2 regions of the Vreelandella aquamarina genome follow, and region 1 is predicted to be linked to the other one. Evidence: predicted binding sites of a transcription regulator. Region 1 holds the regulator's gene; the other holds the start of a gene.
What was found. Region 1 encodes FliA, which starts transcription of late flagellar genes. Its sites were predicted from a motif close to CTAAAGTTNNNNNNNNNNCNGCCGATA; they were not measured.
Positions count from the first base shown of each region.

Region 2: a site for FliA is predicted at 3,673-3,699, ahead of CTT34_RS15730 (FliC/FljB family flagellin). Genes of this name have one in related genera too.

Region 1 is NZ_CP024621.1:129,443-140,379, reverse strand. It holds gene CTT34_RS00655 (adenosylcobalamin-dependent ribonucleoside-diphosphate reductase) at 1-806, opposite strand, end outside; gene CTT34_RS00650 (hypothetical protein) at 997-1,590, shown strand; gene CTT34_RS00645 (sensor domain-containing diguanylate cyclase) at 1,587-3,599, opposite strand; gene CTT34_RS00640 (OmpA/MotB family protein) at 3,623-4,294, opposite strand; gene CTT34_RS00635 (motility protein A) at 4,299-5,114, opposite strand; gene CTT34_RS00630 (RNA polymerase sigma factor FliA) at 5,154-5,855, opposite strand; gene CTT34_RS00625 (flagellar protein FlhE) at 5,882-6,331, opposite strand; gene CTT34_RS00620 (hypothetical protein) at 6,378-6,977, opposite strand; gene flhF (flagellar biosynthesis GTPase FlhF) at 6,974-9,169, opposite strand; gene flhA (flagellar biosynthesis protein FlhA) at 9,188-10,937, opposite strand, start outside.
Region 2 is NZ_CP024621.1:3,300,966-3,311,902, reverse strand. It holds gene CTT34_RS15745 (hypothetical protein) at 1-191, opposite strand, end outside; gene fliD (flagellar filament capping protein FliD) at 507-1,856, shown strand; gene fliD (flagellar filament capping protein FliD) at 2,067-3,467, shown strand; gene CTT34_RS15730 (FliC/FljB family flagellin) at 3,771-5,075, shown strand; gene CTT34_RS15725 (hypothetical protein) at 5,254-5,607, shown strand; gene CTT34_RS15720 (hypothetical protein) at 5,615-5,821, shown strand; gene CTT34_RS15715 (ATP-binding protein) at 5,912-7,489, opposite strand; gene CTT34_RS15710 (nucleotide-binding protein) at 7,729-8,424, shown strand; gene CTT34_RS15705 (amino acid ABC transporter substrate-binding protein) at 8,591-9,358, shown strand; gene CTT34_RS15700 (amino acid ABC transporter permease) at 9,428-10,096, shown strand; gene CTT34_RS15695 (amino acid ABC transporter ATP-binding protein) at 10,093-10,848, shown strand.

The sequences.
Region 1 (10,937 bases):
ACAATACGGCAGGCCACGCGACCCTGATCATCCACCGTGTAGCCCTCTTCTACCACCGGCCAGTCGCGGTAAATGATGTCGTCAGCGCTCACGTCCTCTTTTTCACCTGGGTGCAGCGGAAAGGCCAGCGGCCAGTCGGCGTTGTGCTTCACGGCTTCCATGAACTCGTCGGTGATCAGCAGGCTCAGATTGAACTGACGCAGCCGCCCAGCTTCGCGCTTGGCCTGAATGAACGCCCGCACGTCAGGGTGGCCCACATCGAAGGTACCCATCTGCGCACCGCGACGGCCCCCGGCAGATGCCACGGTGAAACACATCTTGTCGTAGATATCCATGAAGGCCAACGGGCCATTGGTGCCCGCGCCTGCGCCAAACACGAACGCGCCCTTATGGCGCAGAGTGGAAAAGTCGTAGCCGATCCCGGCCCCTGATTTCAGCGTCATTCCCGCATCGACCACGGAATCGAGAATATCGCGCATGGAATCCCGAATGGTGCGCGACACGGTGCAGTTGATCAGGCTGACGGCGGGTTTATAAGCTTCGGCGCCGGCATTGGAGAGAATGCGCCCGGCGGGAATGGCACCGTTCTCCAGCGCCCAGCGGAACTTGGGCAGCCACTCGTCGGCGCGATCTCCCTCGACGGCCGCCAGCGCCCGCGCTACGCGCTCGAACGTCGCCGAGACGTCCTGATCCACCGGCTGGCCATGGCGATCTTTCAACCGATATTTGGCATCCCAGATCTCTCTAGAGGGGGCCTGTAGAGGGACCTCACTGGATGTCTTCATCGCCTTGGCTGCGGTGTTCATGTCACGAAACTCCTTCACGAGGGATCAATAGCGGCTGAGAACGGCTCGATTATACGAGGCATCGCCAAGGAGTATAGCCCCGACTTTCTACTATATGGGCCGTCTTTTTTCATCAAACACACTAGATATAGAAAAATCAGCACCTTACCCTTTTGCTTATTCCCAACACGCTATAGGCTTAGGGATTTCGATGACGATACGACCTATGAACCTCACACGCGCCCTTAACGCTATCTCCTACGCCCTCTCCGCCCTACTTCTCGCCAGTCCAGCGCTGACGCAGGCAGCGACGTTCAATGTCAACACCACCGAGCGTCACGAGCACTGGCAGTCGATGGCCCTCACCCTGGGCGACGAACGTCACTTCCGTGCCGTAGAAACCCACAGCTACTCCGACGCTACGCTCAGCGTGAACGCGACCCAAGGCGTCTGCGATCTGCCTTGGCTAGAGATGCGGGTCACGCTAGAACAGCAGCAAGGAGAGAGTCGCGCGGTAAACCTCGTGCCCACGCGGCTGCGCATCGATGATCAGCCAATCGTCGATACCATGGCCGAGTTCATCACCGAACGCGGTGATGACGGTTTCTACGCCCACTTCTATCTGGGCGATATGGCGCAGCTGATCGAGGAGATGCAAACGGGGGAACAGCTCTTTCTGGGCTTCGATCAGAACGAGCAGGAGCCGTGGTACATGACCTTTAGCTTGGCAGGGGCAGACGAAGCCTTGGCGCGGATGCAGGCGCTATGCGCTGGCGCGGCTACCGAGGCACCCAGCGCGCCTTAGAGCACGCGCTCTTCGGCCAGCTCTACCCGGTTGCGTCCGCTGCGTTTGGCTCGATACATGGCCACGTCGGCGCGGGCCATGAGCGTTTTACAGCTATCGCCTGGCTGCCAAATCGCCACGCCAATGCTCACCGTGATGGGTTGCTCAAGACCGTTGACGTGCAGCGTCGCGACGAGGCTACGCAGCCGCTCCGCCAGGCCGACGGCAGCGTCCATGTCCGAGTGGGTCGCCAGTACCACGAACTCTTCGCCGCCCCAACGCCCCAGGTGGTCGCAGCCGCGCAGGGACGTCTCCACTAGGCGCGCCAGCGACACCAGCACGTCGTCGCCGACGCTGTGGCCATGGGTATCGTTGATCTGTTTGAAGTGATCCACGTCGAACAGCAGCAGCGCAAAGGCCGCGCCGTATCGCTTGGCCGCCACCAGCTCTGCATCGATGGCTTGTTCGATACGGTAGCGGTTCCACACCTGAGTGAGCGGATCGAAGTGCGCCAGCTGCTCCAAGCGCTGGTTCGCGGCGGCCAGCGCTTTACGCTCACGCTCTAAATGCATGTTCAGCGTGCTGATCTCATAGGCGGAGATGGCCAGAGTCAGATCTTCCCCCAGGTCCATGACGGCCAGTCGCTCGACGCGCTGCCACGCCTCGCTCTTGCCCACCACCTCTTCGCACCAGGCCGCCGACGGCGCGACCATCACCGACGGTAACGGTGCCGAGGTCGGCTGCATTGCCCAGTAGAGGGTTTCCACCTGCTCGGGCCGGAAGAATATCAGCCAGCCACGCTGGGCAGGGCTCATGGGTAGCGGTACGGCCAGAATGCCGCACTGTTCGGGCATGCGCAGCGATGCGGTCAGCGGCTCGCTTGCAGCCCCTCGTGTGCACCAGGGGCCGCTATGCCGATGGGCTTTCTCCAGGCGTTTGACGAACTGGCAAATCACCGCCGCTTCGGGGGTATGACCACAGGCGTAAACACTGCCTTTCAACCACAGCGCCACACCGTGGGCGCGGAACAGCGAGCACCACGTCTCTGCCTGAGCCTCCAACAAGTCGGCGGGACTTTGCGGCTCGCTCCGGGCATTCGTGGATAGCACCAGGCTATCCTGCACGCGCTGCAAATAGCGGGCCTCTTGTCGCGCCCGAAGTAGCAACAGCCGCTGGGTCGCCATCTGCACCAGCGTGCGTACGGCATCGCGCACCGGGGGCGATACGGGATGCGGCGCTGCCGAGTGACAAAACAGCAGGCCCCATAGCCCATTATCGCCCTGCATGGCCAGGCTCAGCGAACCGCGTACGCCTAGCCGCTGCAAGTAGCGCTGGCGCTCCGGCGCAGGGGCTCGTAGAAAACAGTGGCGCAGATCGACGTTCTCACCATCTGGCGTACACGGCAGCGGCGGTTCGGCGGGGGCACACACGTCATAAATCAGGCGAACGGGATGCCGTTCGTAGGTTCGGCGTAGCGTGACGGGAAAGTCACTGGCCGGGAAGCGCTGCCCCAGCAGCGCAGGCAAAGGACCACCTTGCGCCTCGGCGACGATCAGCCCGTGCCAGTCGCTATCGAAATGGCACACCGACACACGGTCGTGGCCGGTCAACTGCTGCACGGCGTTCACCAGCACATCCAACAGCTCTTCTTGATGGGTCGCTTCGGCCAAACGCATCAAGCGCTCGTTGACAGTGCCTAGCAGTCGCCGTTTGCCCAACGGATTAAGAGGTTCGAGCTCGACGATCACATGGTGATGGGTGCGGTGAGCGTGGATCTGCAGCCGCGTGGTGGTATTCGGTGGCCGGAAGGCCAGGGGGCTCGCCAGCCGCTGCTGCCCTTGAAGCTCTTGGCGCAACCGCTGACTCAAACGTTTACCCAGGACGCTGGCAGGCGTCAGCGCCTGATGCTCTTGATCCACCACCCCTAGCAGCTTGGTCAAATGACGGCTGACCGCTTGAATGTGCTTACTCTCAGCATCGAGCACCATGACGGCGCCAAACGATTGGAGTAGCGAGTGATGCTTCGACACGAAGATAGCCTCGAGATAGTGCTTTACCCCTCGACCTGCTGCCGTAGCAACAGTTCAACGCGCCGGTTGGCTGCTCGCCCTTCCGAGGTAGCGTTACTTTCCATGGGTTGGGTGTCGGCGTAACCGACCGCCCGCATACGTGAAATGGCAATGCCTTGCCGTTCTAATTGGCGCACGACCGCAATGGCACGCCCTACCGACAGTTCCCAGTTTGAAGGAAACCGCGACGTCGAGATAGGCACATTATCGGTGTGGCCTTCAACGGAGATTTGACCGTCGAAGGTCTCCAGTACGGAGGAGAGCCGTTCTAACACATCTTGCCCTTGAGGCGTTAGCACATCGTTCCCGCTGGGAAACAAAAGGCTGTCATCGATGCGCAGGGTCACCCCTTCTTGACCCTGGGAGACGCTCACACCGGGTATATCCAACCCTGCCATTTGAGGCTGCAAGCCATCATGACGGGGGTGGATACCGGTGGCGAGACTGGCCAGCGGCAGCGATGTCACGGCGCTGGCGGCACGCATGGCATCGCTATCGCCCCCTTCGCCACCGCCCGGCGGCGTCAGGGCCAGCAGCAGAACGAACAGCGTGATGAGCAGGGTGAGGACATCCAGATAACTGGTCAACCAGCTTTCGTCGCTCTCCCCCGCCGCAGCGGGCAGCTCCAGGGCATGCCGTGAGTCGCGGTCGAGCATGGCATTACCCTTTGAGTGCGGAGCCTACGTCGGGACGCGGTTTGACGTTGGCGTCACGGATTTCATCATGGTAGTTCGCCACGAAAGAGTTGAGCGTCTCTTCGATGAACGATGGCAGGCGACGCTTGGTGATCAGAGAAATGCCTTCTAGCACCATGTTCATGGTGATCAAACGCTCTTCGGTGCGCCGCTCTAGTTTGACCGCAATGGGCTTGAACACGAGATTGGCCAACAAAATGCCGTAGAACGTGGTCAATAGCGCCACCGCCATACGCGGGCCGATGACCTGCAGATCACCCGCATCCATCACTTCGAGCATGTTGACCAACCCCACCAGCGTACCAATCATCCCGAAGGCGGGTGCGTAGGTCGCCATGGTGCGAAAAATCTGCGCTTCGGCGTGTTCGCGGGCTTTCAAGCGGGCGATACGCCAGCGCAACATGTCGAAAATCTCATCCTCTTTGGTGTTGGCGATCACCAGTTGGATGCCGGTGCGCAGAAACGGGTTACGGGTGTGCTCGAGCTCCCGCTCTACGGCACGCACATCGCCTTTGAACCATAGCCGCGACATGGCGACCAGTTCGTTGATGTCGTCGCGCACGTACGTATTTTCACGGCGGAATACCAAGCCCACCAGACGAACCACCCGCAATACTTCCTTCAACGGATAGCTGATGAAGGTCGCCGCCAGCGTACCGGTGATCACGATGGCCAAACCCGGCAAATTGATAAAACTTTCGGGCGACTCTGCGGTAAAGAACAGCACGCTCACCAGCAGCAACATGCTGGCAAAGATACCGATCAGCGTAGATGGGTTCATCAACGGCTCCTCGCCGGTTAGGGTTAGTGAGTTCCAGGGTTAATCGTGTTCGTGCAGGCGCGCCCGCAGGCGGCTCACCGCCTGGCTGTGCAACTGGGACACCCGCGACTCGGTGACGCCCAGCACGGCACCGACCTCTTTAAGATTCATCTCTTCTTGGTAGTAGAGCGCCATCAAGAGCTTTTCACGCTCGGGCAGTGCTTCGATGGCCTCGATCAGCGTTTGCCGCTGCTGCTCGTCGAGCAGCTGGTCGAACGGCCGGTGCTGGGCATCGTCCCCGGCGGGCTCGCCGCCATCGGCGACCAGCTCTTCGAACGGCAGCAGTTGGCCGCTATTGGTGTCGTTCAACAGCTGTTGGTATTCGCTCAGCGGCATCTCCAGCTCGCGGGCAATTTCACCCTCTTCAGGAGGACGCCCCAACCGCTGCTCTAGACGACGCACTGCGTCATCCATCGCCCGCGCCGAACGGCGCACGCTGCGCGGCAGCCAATCGCGGGTGCGCAGCTCATCCATCATGGCACCGCGAATCCGCTGGCTGGCAAACGTTGCAAACGTTGCGCCCTGGGCAGCGTCGAAGCGTCCCAGCGCTTCCAACAGCCCGACCATGCCCGCCTGGATCAGATCATCTAGCTCAATACTCGCGGGCAACCTTACCTGCAGCGTTAAGGCCTGACGTCGCACCAGTGGCATGTATTGGGTTAACAGCTCACTCTGTTTGATCCTGCCTTGTGCTGTATACATCCTCGTGCCTCGCGGCTAAACGACCTTTACTGATAGTTCACTATCACCTGTAAACCCTGCACGCGTACCGGCCGCTGGCCGGGGGACAGGGCAAATCGGAAGTGCAGCGGCGCATTAGCCAGCGCACCTTCCAGCGCGGTGGTGCTGCCACGCATGCCCGACAGTGCTACACAGCGCTCTGGGTGACACAGCCACGCGTTGATAGGCTGGCTGGGAGGCGCCTCGAACCGCCACTGAACACGGGACAGGGTCGCCGCCCCCAACGGGATGCCTGCCGGTGGCGCAATCGCCTGACTGTTGCTGGTGCGGTCACTCATGGCCACCAGTACGCCCGGCACGTCGCGACTCCAGCTGCCGGGGGTCGCCGCCTGTACGTCAAGCGACAGCAGGGCAGCACTCAGCATTGCGGCGAGCGCTAACCGCCCAATGCACGACTGTACAACGTTTTTCCACACCGGTAAGGCCATCGGTCTCATACGTTGGTCCCCATGCTGCATCATTTTCACCTCGGCGGACAGCCGTTCAGCGCGCTAGCAGTAGCAGCTCGATGTCCAAGTAGTGCGCGGCGGCATCACGCAAATTCTCCAGCAGCCCTTGGCGCGGTAGGTGCGGCTCGTGGAGCGCTAGCAGACGTCGCGGGCCGCCGTGCTCCCGCACTTGGCGAAGCACCCGATACATACTGGCGAAGGCATCGGCATCGCTGCTGACCCATAGCGCCCAGCGGGCATGCGCCTTCGCCAGCGTGGCCAGCGACGGCGTGTCGGCCATGACCACCTGAATCTTCCAATCCTGGGGGTCGCCTGCCCATTGGCGGCCCAACGCAGACCACTGCCCCAAGCGGCCGCGCACTTTATCCACCTGCGCGGCCCCCGTGTTCGGGAGCCCTACCACGACCAGCGGTTTTTGAGGGCGCGGTGGCGTCACCGTCGCGGGCTCGGCGGCCGAGGCAACCGTGGGTGCCATGGCGTCCTGGGTATGCACCGCGGCCTCTTCGGCAGTGACGGGCGCGGCAGGAGCCGCTGTTGCGTCCTGGGCATCTTGCGGCTCGTCCTCTGCGGCCCGCTGCTGGCGCTGCAGATCGGCCCATTTACGCAGGCCCGCCGCTTGATCTTGACCGCTCATTCCAAGCCCTCACGACTGACACTGCCTAGCTGACGAATGGCATCGCGGGCCATTAATACGTGCACCAAGGCGTCCAGCAGCGCGGTGTCGCGGCGTTTTCGCTGGGTACCTAGCAGACGCAGCAGATCGGCCCGTAAGGCTTGGGCCGCTTCGTCATCGGCCAGGTCCAAATGGCCCGCCACTGCGGCGGCACCGCTGGCCATGAGTAGCCGCAGCTCACTGCTCACTTCGCCGCCATCCGCTTCTTTCAACTGCTGCCAAGCCCGCTTGGTGAGCGCCGACAACCCGTCACTCTGTAACTGGGTGACCAGCAGCGATAGCACATCGCTTCCCAGTCGGGCAGGCGTCAGCCAGTAGCGGCGCACCACGCGCTTGCTGCTCTCTGGATCGCGAACCTCGCCGACCCAGGCCAGCACGGCGTTGCCAGCGGCATCTGTCGCCTCCACGTAGGCGGTCAGCAGCTGCATGCCTTGCCCGCGAAACCGAATGTTCACGGCGTGAGTGAGCGTACTCTCTTGAAACAGCGTGCGCAGGGTGTAGCGCTCGCCCTGACAGTGTACGCGTTGACTCGCGGACACGGCGCTGACCCAGGTCAAGTGTTGGTCGGCGAGCCATGCCAGCGTGTCTGGCTCCGGTAGAGCGGGCAGCAAGTGGACGGCAATGTCTGTCGGGCAGTGCGCCAAGCGTGGCTGCCATCCCGCCGGTTGGCGGTGCTGTAAACGCGTTAGCGCCAGCCAAGCGCCCTGTTCGTTCAGCGCCACGTCCGGCATCGACCAGTCGCAGCCACGCTCGTTGCGTCTTGGCGACCACACAATGCCCATCGCGTCATGGGTGGCCTGCGCGCCGGTCAGCAGCGCCTCCAGGCGCTGGTCCTGCACTACGCTGGGCAACGCAGCGATGTCCCAGGCGGCCTCTAACCGATGAAAATCGACGACCCGCTGACGCAACCGCGTCAGGACCGACGACAGCCTGCGTCCTTGGCCCAGCACGTCCCGGGACCAGCGCGGCAAGCTCACCGGCGCGGACCGGTTCGCCGAAACGTTGGAAGCACGGGTAGATAGCGCTTGATCGATCAACCCAGAGGGCGTTGCCACGGCCATGTCCTCGGGCACCTGCTGGCCGTATGAGCCAAACAGCACGCGCATACCGTGGCGCATCACGATATCCAGCACGGGTGCCAGCCGCCCGGCTTCGTCTTGCTTGGTGATGATGCAGTCGTCGAGTTCGGCTCCAGCGGCACGTGCCGCCTGACGATAGCGCAGCACCACTTCTTCGAGGGTCTCCGGCTGACTGGCGGCATTGAGCAGCAGCACCAGCCTGACGGTCGACTGCCCGCCCTGTAAATGCGCAATTTGCTCGATGACCCGCTGATCCCGCTGGCTCATGCCGACGGTGTCGATGATCACCCACTGCTTGCCTTGCAGCCGCCCTACCAGCTCGTCGATGGGCTGCTCGACGTCGAGGGCATACATGGGCGTATCCAGCAGCCGGGCGTAGATACGCAGCTGCTCGTGGGCACCGATCCGGAAACTGTCGGTGGTCACCAGGGCCACGGGTCGGGTGCCGTGGCGCATCACGAAGCGCGCCGCCAGTTTGGCCGTGGTGGTGGTTTTACCGACACCGGTAGGCCCTACCAGTGCCACGATACCGGTTTGATCGAAAAAGCGCTCTTCGTGCGTGAGCACCTTCAGGCGCGCCATGAGCTGCTCGCGCAGCCAGGCGGTAGCAGCGTCCTGGCTGCCTTCCCGTGTCATTAGCTCGTCGGGCAGCGCTTCGAGCACCTCATGGCTCAGCTCGGCGCTAAAGCCTACCCGCGCCAGCAGCTCTTGAAGGTGCTCGTAGGTCGTTTGTGCGCCGCGCGAGGGGTCGGCGACCGGCTGACGGCGGGAGAGCAACTCACGCATATCCTGCATTTCCCGTAACAGGCGCTCGCTCATCGCTTCCAGCGGGTCCGGCTGCGTCGGCAGCGAGAAAGCGGGGGCTGAGGCGGGAGCCGGTGCTTCACGGGGGGGCTCTACGGGGGTCGTCGGCGACGGGTCGAACTGATCGACGGCGTCGTCGGCCATGGCCAGAATTTCAACGCCGCCTTCGGTGCGGCGATTGGCGACGATTAGCGCATCGTCGCCCAGTACTTCGCGCACTTGGCGCATTACATCGCGACTATTTGCTCCGACAAAACGTCTCACGCTCATATGTCACCTGTTACCAATTTAGCGGCCACCCACGAGGGTGGTCACACGCAGGGTGCGGTCGTCGGGAATCTCGGCCTGGGACATGACCACCAGGTGGCGCATCCGGCGGCGCAAAAAGCGCGACAGCACCGCTCGCAGCGAGTGCTGAACGACCAGGACCGGCGCTTCACCACTGCCTTCGTGCTTCTCCAGCGCCTGCTGCGCCTGATTCATCAGCGTATCCGCCAGTCCCGGCTCCATGGCACCGTTACCGTTCATGGCCTGCATCAATACTTGTTCAAGCTGCGCATCGAGGCCCATGACGTGCAGCGTCTCTTGGCCTGCGAACCACTGCTGGGTAATCGCGCGACCCAGCGCGATACGCACCAGCGCAGTCAGCTCGTTGGGGTCTTTCTGCTGCCCAGCGTACTCGGCCAGGGTATCCAATACGGTGCGCATGTCGCGAATCGAGACGTCCTCGTCCAGCAAATTCTGCAGAATCCGCTGCAGTACGGTGAGAGAGATCGCTTTGGGCACCACTTCCTCGACCAGCGATTTTTGATCTTCGCCCAGCTTGTCCAGCAGCTTTTGCACTTCCTGGCGGCCCAACATTTCAGGAGAGTGGCGATGTAACAAGTGGTTCAGGTGCGTGGCAATCACCGTGCTGGCATCCACGACCGTGTAACCGTAGACCTGGGCATGCTCGCGCTGATTGGCGTCGATCCATACCGCGGGCAGACCAAAGGCGGGGTCTTGGGTCGGTGTGCCCTGCAGCTCCCCAGACACTTGGCCAGGGTCGATGGCGAGCCACTTACCGGGCTGCGCCTCGGCGCGACCGATTTCGGCACCCTTCATGGAAAGCACGTAGGTGTTGGGTGGCAGCTCTAAGTTATCGCGAATATGCACCACCGGCGGTAGGAAGCCCACCTCCTGGGCGAATTTCTTGCGCACGCTTTTGATACGCCCCAACAGCTCGCCTTTTTGCCGTGAATCCACCAGCGGAATCAAACGGTGGCCCACTTCCAGGCCCAGCGTATCCACCAGCTGGACGTCTTCCCAGCTGGCCTCTGGCGTTTCTTGAACCGGCGGTGGTGCCGTGGATATCTCTTCTTTGACTAGCTTATGCTCTTTGCGACGGATCAGATACCACGCCAAACCGCCCAGCAGCGCAGTGAAGACCAGGAACACGAAGTTCGGCATGCCGGGCACAAGGCCAAGCAAGCCCATGACCATGGCCGCCAGAATCATGACTTGGGGATTGACGAACAGCTGGCTGATCATCTGCTGACCCACGTCCTGCTCGGTGTTCACGCGGGAGACGGTAACGCCTGCAGCGGTCGAGATGACCAGCGCCGGAATCTGTGCGACCAAGCCGTCACCAATCGTCAGCAGCGTGTAGGTACGCGCGGCATCGGCAAAGCCCAGGTCGTGCTGCATCATACCGATCAGCAAACCGCCAATGATGTTGACCACCATGATGACCAGACCCGCCACTGCATCACCGCGGACGAATTTACTGGCACCGTCCATGGAGCCGTAGAAGTCGGCTTCCTGGGCCACTTCGGCACGGCGCTTCTTCGCTTCGTCTTCCCCGATCAGACCAGCGTTCAAGTCGGCATCGATGGCCATCTGCTTGCCGGGCATGGCATCAAGCACGAAGCGAGCGCCCACTTCGGCAATACGCCCGGCACCCTTGGTGATAACCATGAAGTTAATGATGACCAGAATGAGGAAGACCACCAACCCCACCGCGAAGTTACCGCCCACGAGGAAGGTACCAAATGCCTCG
Region 2 (10,937 bases), 690 kb from region 1:
GCCCAACGAGGGTGCTGATGGCGCAGCGCGTCCAGCTCCTGGCGTGACAACCCACGCTGCGGCAGCGTGATCGTTTCGAGCACGTGGCCGCTCTCATACAGCAGCTCTGCCATGCTAGAAAGGCAGTGGCGTAAGCTACGCTGAATGTGAAAAGAGGCAGTCGACGCAGAGGGTAGCGCTTCAGCGGGCATGGGGTGTGGCTCCTGCAATCGCAGCGAAATGGAGTTGCTGCGGTGCATTGTAAAGCAGGGCTGGGTGTTAGACCAAGGTCTAAAGAGGCGGTTGAGATAGATGTCATGGAATCGCCACACAGCTGGCCCATACTCCGCCATGCGTATGGTAAAGCTGATCCGCACAGTAGGATAAATCTCGTACCGAGTGGTTTTTTTCCCTAAAGTTAAGTAGCAGTGGGCCGATAAGTACCATGAGTGAATTAACGTAATTGAACAGTATTGATAAGGGGCGTCAGCACGACAGGCGGCTTTTTCAAAAAAGGACGGTAATGTATGGCTTCCATTTCTTCATTGGGTATTGGTTCAGGGCTTGATCTCAACGGCTTGCTCGATCAGCTGCAAGACGCTGAGCGTGGAAAGCTGGCCCCCATCGAACGGCAACTGGAAACCCAGCAAACCAAAATTTCTTCCTACGGCCAGCTACAAACGGCCCTTTCTGCCTTTCAGGACGCAGCGGATGCTCTCAACGACAGCACACTGTATGAGAGTCTCTCGACCAACGTTAGCGGTGAAGCATTCACTGCCACGGCCAATGGCGAAGCGCAGCCCGGTAGCTATAACGTATCCGTTACTCAGTTAGCCACATCAGGCACTCTGGCAACCGCAGGCGTGTCGGATTCAACCACCGCCCTGACCACAGAAGCGACCACGCTGACACTCAATTTTGCAGGCGCTGATCAAGCTGACGTTGAGGTAGACATTGCTGCCAACAGCACGCTTGAAGAAGTACGCGATGCCATTAACGCGAAAGGAGATAGTGGTGTCTCTGCCTCTATTATCTTTGACGGTGAAAACTACCGACTAGCGCTCAATTCCACGCAAACCGGTGAAGACGCGTCTATTTCAGGCATAACGCTAGGGGCGGCATTTGGCGGGCAGTTGGAATCAGAGTTTACGCAAGCAGGCCAAGATGCGGTGCTTAATGTCAACGGTGTGGCCATCACCAGCCCTTCTAATCAGGTAGAAGGTGCGATTCAGGGCGTCACGCTTAACCTTCAGGCGGAAGGCGATAGCACAGTTAAAGTCGAGCAAGATACCCGTGCAGTACGCGAAGCGATTACTGGCTTTGTCGATGCCTACAACGATCTAAAAGGCACCATTGGCGAACTCACCAGCTTTAATGCTGAAACGGGCGCCGCTGGGGAGCTGCTGGGCGACAGTGCGGTGCGCACGGTGGAGTCGCGTTTACGCAGTGTGCTGGGTGGAGGTATCGAAGGCCAGTTCTCGATGCTGACGGATATCGGTATTTCGTTGCAGCGCGACGGTACCTTGGAAATGGATAGCGGCAAGCTAGACGATGCTATTGCCAATAATCAGGATGCACTCTCCGCCTTTTTTGCCGGCGCTGCCGATAACGAAGGCATGGCAGGCCAAGTCAACCAAACCATCGAGCAGTTGCTAGGTACTAATGGTACGGTATCCGGCGCGATTTCTGGTGCTGAGAATCGCATTGAGTCGCTGGGTGAGCGTTACACACGCATGGAGCAATCCATCGAGCAGACCATCTCTCGCTACCGTACCCAGTTTGGCCAGTTGGATACGATGATTTCTCAAATGAACCAAACCAGCAGCTACCTCACCCAGCAGTTTGATGCGCTGGATGCTCAGTTAGGCCGTGATTAAATTTAGCTTGCTGTCGAGTCATACAAAACGCCTGCGCTAAGCAGGCGTTTTTGTTGGGGTAATGGGGTATTCGTAGTTAAGTGATAAAAAAGACCTAAAGTTAGCCGTTGTTCCGTCGATAAGATTGCTATTAAATTCAGTCGAAACGCCACCACTGGCGCAATGTATGAATGACTGTGGGTTTAGCCTTTTGCACCGAGGAACATCTGCATGGCGACAATAACCTCCCTAGGCGTCGGCTCTGGCCTGGATCTCACCGGCTTGTTGGATCAGCTACAAGCGGCTGAGCGCGGCAAACTGGCACCCATCACGCTCCAGAAAAAACAGCAGCAGGCGAAAATTTCTGCCTACGGGCAGCTGCAAACGTCGTTGAATAGTTTTCAAGACGCTTTAGCAAAGCTCAACGACCCGAAGCTTTATCAAAGCCTTTCCGCAAACGTACGTGGCGATGCCATTAACACCACTACGTCCGCCAGTGCCTTGCCCGGTAGCTATCGGGTAGAGGTATCGCAGTTAGCTACCTCTGGCACCCTGGCCTCAACCCGTGCGACTGACCGAGACACCGCGCTAGACCTTCAAGGCGCAACGGCGCTACGGCTGGATTTTGGCGGTGCGGATTCTATTGATATTGATATCGCCCCTGGCAGCAGCCTCTCCGCGATACGCGATGCGATTAATGCCAATAAAGACGCAGGCGTCAACGCCACCATTATCAACGACGGCCAGGGCTTCCGGCTGGCGCTCAGCTCTAAAAACACTGGGGCGGATGCCTCTATCGCCAGCTTTAGCTTTGTCGATACCAGCCAAGCCCCGGCAGTGACAGTGGCAGGGCCCTTTGGCGAAGATGCCGCGACTAAGCGCGCCGGTGAAGATGCCGCGCTCACGGTCAATGGCATTTCCATTAGCAGTGCCAACAACCAAATAGAAGGTGCCATTCAAGGGGTCACGCTGAACCTAGCCGAACTCAGCATTGCCGATGGCGAAGCGACGACTAGCACCATCAACGTAGAGCGCGACACGCTAAAGCAGCGCGAAGCCATTAATGGCTTTGTAAAAACATTTAACGATTTAAAAGGCACCATTGGCAAACTCACCAGCTTCAGCGGCGATGCCGAAACTGCTGGTGAACTGGTAGGCGATAACACCGTACGTACTATTGAAGGACGCCTGCGCAGCGTGCTAACGGGCGGAATAGAAGGCGGCGAGCTCTCTACGCTAAGCCAGCTAGGCATTACCCTTCAGCGAGATGGCAAATTAGAAGTTGATAACGCAAAACTAAATGACCTAGTAGCCAATAAACCCCAAGCGCTAAGTGATTTTTTCGCAGGTGATACCACAGAGAACGGAATGGCAGGGAAGCTAAACACCACCGTAGAACAGATGCTTGGCAACAACGGGGTAGTGAAGCTGGCCATTAGCGGTGCTGAAAACCGCGTGAAAAGCCTAGACGAGCGTTTTGAGCGCATGGAAGTGACCATCGAGCGCACCATCAGCCGCTACCGCACCCAGTTCGGCCAGCTAGACGCCATGATTGCGCAGATGAACAGCATGAGCAGCTACCTCACCCAGCAGTTTGATGCACTAGATGCCCAGCTAGGCCGCAAGAGGTAGCCTCCCTTAAGCTGACCGCTAGCCCCCATTTCAAGGGGGCTTTTTCACTTCTGTGCCAGGGTGAGGGTGGAAAGAGCCAGTGTAAAAACAGCCACGGTAGGTGGTGACTGTTGTGAGAGGCAGCTTTAGCTCGCGACAGGCGTCGGCTAGTAGCCAAAATTCATCGCTCAGTTACCAAACATTACATATTTTTTTACTACTCCCCCTAAAGGTTCTCCTCATCAGGCCGTTAATCAATATAACGGCGCAACAAGTAGCCGAAAAGCGGGCCTGACGGCCAGTTCACACGCAAGGAGAATCACCATGTCAGTGATCAATACCAACATTACTTCCATGATTGGTCAGCAGAACCTGTCCAAATCCCAATCTTCACTGCAAACTTCTATGGAGCGTCTGAGCTCTGGTCTGCGCATCAACAGCGCCAAGGACGATGCGGCCGGTCAGGCTATCGCCAACCGTATGAGCAGCCAGATCACCGGCCTGTCTCAAGCGCAGCGTAACGCTAATGACGGTATTTCTGTTGCCCAGACTGCTGAAGGGGCATTGAATCAGGTTAATGATAACCTTCAGCGTATTCGTGAGTTAACCGTACAGTCTCAAAACGGAACCAACTCTGCTGAAGACAAAGAATCAATTCAAGCAGAAATTACCCAACGTCTTTCCGAAATTGATCGTATTTCCAAAGAGACTAGCTTTAACGGTACTAAGGTACTTGCTGATACTAAATCTCTTTCCATCCAGGTTGGTGCGAACGATGGAGAAGCAATTTCAATTGACCTGAAAGAAATTACGTCAGCTACTCTTGAGCTTGACGATTTTCAAGTAACGGCAGGTGTTGATCTTAGTAATTATGACACTGCAACTGACCTAGCCACTGGTGCAGCTACAGGTCGTGTTGGTGAAGAGTTCAGCTTCTCCTTTGATGTTGATACCACTGGGCCTGGTACTGAGACAGCAGTCGGCTTATATGCTACTGAAGAAGGTGGCTATGTAGTTAAGGCCGAGAATGGATCATATTATGATGCAACGATTACCGATGGAGATAATGACACACTTGGTACTATTGCATGGAGTAGTGCTGCAGTAAGTACGAACACACCAGATACAACAAGCGGTGAAGTGAAGACCCTTCGCGCAGAAGAAACTCTTAATGTCGATGCACTGAATGCTTCTGATGAACTGTACGCATCAAGTGATGAATCAGGTGCTCCGACAAAGTACATCATAATGAGCACTGATGCTGACGGTAACTCAGTATATAGCGCTGCTAAAATTGATGAGCAAGGAAATGTAACTAAAGGTGCTCAGCTTCAAGTGGGTACCGATGGTGTAACTTTGAATCCGCTTGAGAAGCTAGATGCTGCAATTGGCCAAGTAGACACTTTACGTAGTGATCTTGGTGCTATTCAGAACCGTTTCGACTCGGCTATTACAAATCTGAGCACCACTGAAACCAATCTTTCAGCCGCTCGTTCTCGTATCGAGGATGCCGACTACGCGGTGGAAGTAGCCAACATGACCCGTGCACAGATCCTGCAGCAGGCAGGTACTTCTGTACTGGCCCAGGCCAATCAGATCCCGCAGTCAGTACTGTCTCTGCTGGGTTAATCTGAAGTTTGGCCGAAAGGCTAACGCAGTAATAAACAACGGGGCCGTAAGGCCCCGTTTTCAATGGTAACGTTGATGTTAATATGACCTTGTTTTGTAAGGTTAATGCATCGTTAGGCGCATTTCATTGGCGAGTAAGATGCTAAGGCATCCGCAGTCTGACGCTATTAGGAGTACCGTGAAATCACATGCCGCTAACATTTCCGCGTTATACGTGGTGAACGAGCTCATCCCCAAGATAAAAGCCGTTGAGAAGCAGATCGAGCACACTATTAGTACGGTCCTCAAAACGAGCCAAACGCCGTTACATATCGAGCGATACACCAAGCTGCAAGCCGAATTTCAGCTAGAGCTGACGATGATTCGTATGAATCTTGATCATTTGCTGCAACGCTATCATAAAGAGCTTGAAGTAGTGATGCAGGACTCACGGCAAGACGTGCTGCTCAGCCTGGATGCCTTTGAGGCCACTGCGATTCAAAATGCCCAACAGCTCTACCAGCGGGTTCAGCAGCTACAACAACGCCAATGAGGCAAACATGACTTCCATGGATCACGAAACCGTCGTATTGGAGTTAGATACTTTGATCCGCGATACCCAAACGTTGATCGATAAAGTGGAGCAATGCGGCCTGGATCAAACTCAGGCAGATGATTATGACCAACTGCTGATTATTCTCGACAGCGCTGTAAAACAGCAGCGGGCACATACCCTAGCTATGTTAAACGCCTCCTCTCACGCGTAAATTTAATCCGTCATTGTTAACCTTGCCTACTCCGCTAGTTTTCTTTTCTTGCTCAATTGCAAATGGGTATTGGGCCTAATGTGCTCTTGCTTAAAGCGTCTCCACGTCAAACGCGACAATCTGCCGTTGAACGCTTGAAAACTCGACGCCCACCAGGTGGATCGGCCTGCCGCTGGCGCGGTGTTTGTCGGCGTAGCCTTTGGCTTTGATCTGCTCTAGCGCTTTACCTTCGGGTAGCTGCTCGACCACTTTGAATTCAAACAGGTAGATATGACCGTTAAAGTCGACGCTCATATCGACTTTGCCGTGGTGGCTAGCATCTTCCACCGTCACCTTTACACCTAGCGCAGCGAAATGGCTGTAAAACACGCTGGCATATACCTGTGAAAAAGTGTGGCCCTCATACTGGGCGATAGGATTGTTTCGGTACCAGTCGTGGGGTAAGCCGGCATAGAGCGCTTTGAGATAGATGCCTAGGCCCGCGAGATCATGAGCCTGTAGCAGGCGGAACAGCGTTAATCGTTCCCGGGGTGGTTCTTGAATGCCTAGTAGTGGCAAAAGCGTTTGGTTAAGGCTGGTTTCTACTTCGCGGTTTGGGTAACCCAGTGTGTAAAGGCGGTAGCCTGTCATGGGTTCTTCGGTGGCGTGTACCGTTAGGTAACCCGTTTGGAATAGCAGCGCTTCTGTGGCGATATGGTCAACATCGAAGCGCCCCAGTAGCTCTGCTTCCGTCTGTAGTTGGCTGAGTGCGGGCGTAAACACTCCGCGTTGCGTCAGTACATTGACCAGGAACGTAGGAGTAGCGCTCTCAAACCAGTAGGGGCTAAAAATACGTTTTTGTAGTAATAGCAGTACGTCAAAGGGGTTGTATACGCTGGGCACATCCTGCCCACCCCAGCGGTAGCCGTTGTACCAGCGGCGGATCTCGTCACGCTCAAGGCCGGGAAGCTCGGGGGCAAATACGGTATCAATATCGCGGTCGGTATAGCCGCAAATATCCGCATATGGGGCATCTAGCGTAATGTCGTTGAGGTTATTTAACCCCGAAAACAGGCTGACCTTGCTGAACTTGGAGACGCCGGTGAGCAACACGAAATGCAAATGGGGGTCGGCATCTTTCAGCACACTATAGAGATTTTTAAGCCCTTCACGCAGTTCGCGGGCTAATGCGGGGTTAAGCAAATTATCTAAAATAGGTTTGTCGTATTCGTCAATTAGTACGACAACGCGTTGGCCATGAGCATGCCGCGCACTTTCCAGCAAACTTGCCAAGTCGTCGGCAATTCTTTCGGGAGTGGGGGTGTCAATATTCAGTCTTTTTCGCTGCTGCTGTAGCTGGTAGCGAATGTTGGTATCTAGATCTTCACGGCTATTTACCACGCCGCTGCCAAAGCTTAAGCGCACCACGGGGTGACGCTGCTGCCAGTCCCACTTATCGTGAATATATAGGCCTTCAAACAGTGCCTCGCGTCCTTCAAATAGGCAGCCTAACGTATCCAGCAATAGGCTTTTGCCAAACCGGCGCGGGCGAGAGAGGAAGTAGTATTTATTTTGGTTGGCCAGCTTCTCAATGAACGGTGTTTTATCGACATAGTAGTAGCCGCCTTCGCGAATATCGGAAAAGGTCTGAATCCCGATGGGCAGTTTACGGCGATGAGTAGCTGGCATGCTGGCCTCCAAGGCTGAACCAATCAAGCACTGGGCAGTTTAGCACGTCCCTTATAGGCCATCGCGATGTGCGGCGACACCAAGCTGGGTGCTTGCATCAGACCTTTGCTCAACTTGGTGGTGCCATTTTTGAGCAGGTAATCGTAAAAGCAGGCTGTTTCATGTGATTACCCCTGCCTGCCCATCACTTTCCTGCTAAATTCCAACAGGGCATCGGGCCTGACGGCGGAGAGACAAGGATGGGCAAGGTTCACTTTATTGGCGGCGAGAAGGGCGGTGTCGGCAAGTCGATGACGGCGCGGGTGTTGGCGCAGTACTACATCGATCACGAGCGGCCATTTTTAGGCTTTGATTGCGACGCTTCCCACGGCACGTTTTCACGATTTTATCAGGAGTACGCCTCTTCGGTAGTGGTGGGCGATGACGATAGCCTTGATGGCATGCTATCGGCCGTAGAAGAGGCGCCAGACCGGGATTTGATTATCGACTTGGCCGCACAGTCCGCCCAGTCCATCAATCGCTGGATTGAGGAAACCGATGTGTTTGGCCTGCTCAATGAGTTGGGCATACAGGTCGTGTGGTGGCACGTGATGGATGATGGTGCTGACTCTGTGACGCTACTGTCTCAGGTGTTAACCCGTTACGCGTTACAACCAGTAGAGATCGTGGTGGTTCAGAATAAAGGTCGTGGCGACAGTTTTGAGCGTTTCGTGGCGTCAGAGACGTACCAACAGGCGCTTGCGTATACAGCGACGCTTATTGAGCTGCCGCGCTTGCATGCCAAGCTCACCCAAAAAATCGATTTCAATGACAGCAGTTTCTGGGCGGTGGCCAACGACCGGCGCATGATGAACATCGCCGAACGCCAGAGGATGAAAGTGTGGTTGCGTCACGCTTATGCACAGTTGGATCAGGTCCCGGGGCTTGGCCGCTAAATGATGGTATAGAAACGAGGCTGGGTTAGTTCCAAAAAATAATAAGCAGGCGGTTTATTATTTCTTTTTTGCTGGTATCTTGTCGGCATTGCGCTGGTGATGACGGAGTCAAAGCCAGCGCCCTCCGTATAAGCTGTGGGTTGTATTGCCCAATGAGGAAATCCATATGGCAAATTTGAACCGTTTGAAGAAGGTCGCCGCTGCTCTCGCCTTAGGCGTGGCAGGGGTAGTCTCCGTGGCTGCCCAGGCCGACACACTGCGGGTGGGCATGTCCGGTGGCTACTTCCCGTTTACTTATGTCGAGCAGGATGAGCTGAAAGGCTTCGAAGTCGATGTGATGAATGCGTTAGGGGAGATCACCGGCGACGAGATTGAGTTCGTGACCGCGAGCTTCTCGGGCTTGGCAGGCATGTTGGAATCCGGCCGCATTGATACCATTGCCAACCAAATCACCATTACCGATGAGCGCAAAGCCAAGTATGCCTTTACCGCGCCTTATGTGTACGACGGTGCCCAAGTGGTCGTGCGTGCAGGTAACGACGCCATCAACGGCGTTGAGGATTTGTCCGGTAAAAGCGTGGCAGTGAACTTGGGCTCTAACTACGAGCAGCTGCTGCGCGAGCAGCCGAATGCCGACGAGATCGATATCCGCACCTACGAATCCAACGTCGAGCAGGATGTGGCGCTGGGCCGTGTCGATGCGTTCGTGATGGACCGAGTGAGTGCTAGTCAAGTGATCAGCGAGCGCGGTTTGCCGCTGGCGTTGGCAGGGCAGCCGTTTACCACTATCGAAAACGCGCTACCGTTCCGTGACGATGAAGAGGGACGAGCGCTGCGCGACCGTGTCGACGCCGCGCTTGAGGAACTGCGCGACAACGGCACCTTGGGTGAAATATCTCAGAAGTGGTTCGATACTGACATCACGCAGCCATAAGTACGGCTAACCTCTGATGATGGCGGCCGTGGCATTGTCACGGCCGTTTTGCTTATAAGCGATACGACGATGCTAAACGTGGAGTATATGTGGGGCCTGTTGCCGGTCCTGCTCAGTTATTTACCGCTGACGCTGCAGATGGCGAGCATCGCCATGGTGTTTGCGCTGATCATTGCCTGCTTGTTAGCGGTCGTGCGGGTATCGAAAATCCCCGTCTTGAACGGCGCGGCGCTACTGTTTATCTCGTTTTTTCGCGGTACGCCGCTGCTGGTGCAGCTGTTTCTGTTTTACTACGGTCTGCCGCAATTGATTGATGCGCTGATTTCCATCAATGGCGTCACCGCGGCGGTACTGGGCCTGACGCTGCACTTTTCGGCGTATATGGCGGAATCCATTCGTGCGGCAATTGTCGGTATCGACCGTAGCCAAACCGAAGCGGCGCTCTCGATTGGTATGACCCAGTCGCAGCTGATGCGGCGGATTATCCTGCCCCAGGCCACCCGCGTAGCCACGCCCACGCTGATGAACTACTTCATCGATATGATCAAGGCGACCTCGCTGGCTTTCACGCTGGGCGTGACGGAGTTGATGGGCGCGACCCAAAAAGAGGCATCGGGCAGCTTTTTATACTTAGAAGCTTTCTTGCTGGTGGCGATTATCTACTGGGTGGTGGTGGAGGCGCTCTCTTGGGGCCAGCGCCGCTTAGAAACGTATCTGAATAAGGCGTACCAGCGATGATCACGCTTGAATCCGTCAGTAAGCAGTTTGGTCAGCAGCCGGTCTTTACCAATGTCGATTTACACCTTGAGCAGGGCGAAATCATCGTCATTATCGGCCCATCGGGCACCGGTAAGTCCACCTTGCTGCGCTGTATCAATTTTCTAGAGCGCCCAGAGGCAGGGTGTATCACCGTCGGTGATTTGCGTGTCGATGCGCGTAAAGCCAGCCGGGCGGATATTTTGGCGCTGCGCCGCCGCACTGCCTTTGTGTTTCAGAACTACGGCCTGTTCGCCAACAAAACGGCGCTTGAGAACATTAGCGAAGGCATGATTGTGGTGGATAAGCTGCCCAAGGCGCAGGCCCATGCCCGAGCAAGGGAGATTCTGGAGCGCATTGGCTTGGCGGATAAAGCGGATGCCTACCCCGCATCGCTTTCCGGCGGCCAGCAGCAGCGGGTAGGCATTGGTCGTGCCATGGCGGCGAATGCCGATGTCATTTTGTTTGATGAGCCGACCTCGTCACTTGACCCTCAGTGGGTGGAAGAAGTGCTTGGCCTCATGAAACAGTTGGCTGCCGAGCAGCAAACCATGATTGTGGTCACCCACGAGATGCAGTTTGCTAGAGACGTTGCCGACCGAGTGGTGTTTATGGATGAAGGCCAGATTGTCGAGCAGGCGCCTCCCGAGCAGCTGTTCACGAGCCCGCAGGATGAGCGCACTCGGCGCTTTTTGCGCAAGATTTTGGCGCCCACTGGGCAGGCATTGCCTTAGCGGTGCGCTTGAAAAGGATTGACAGCGGCTAGTAAGCCCGCTCTACGCGTGATAGACTACGCCATCCTCTCAGACAAGACCCGTGAGCG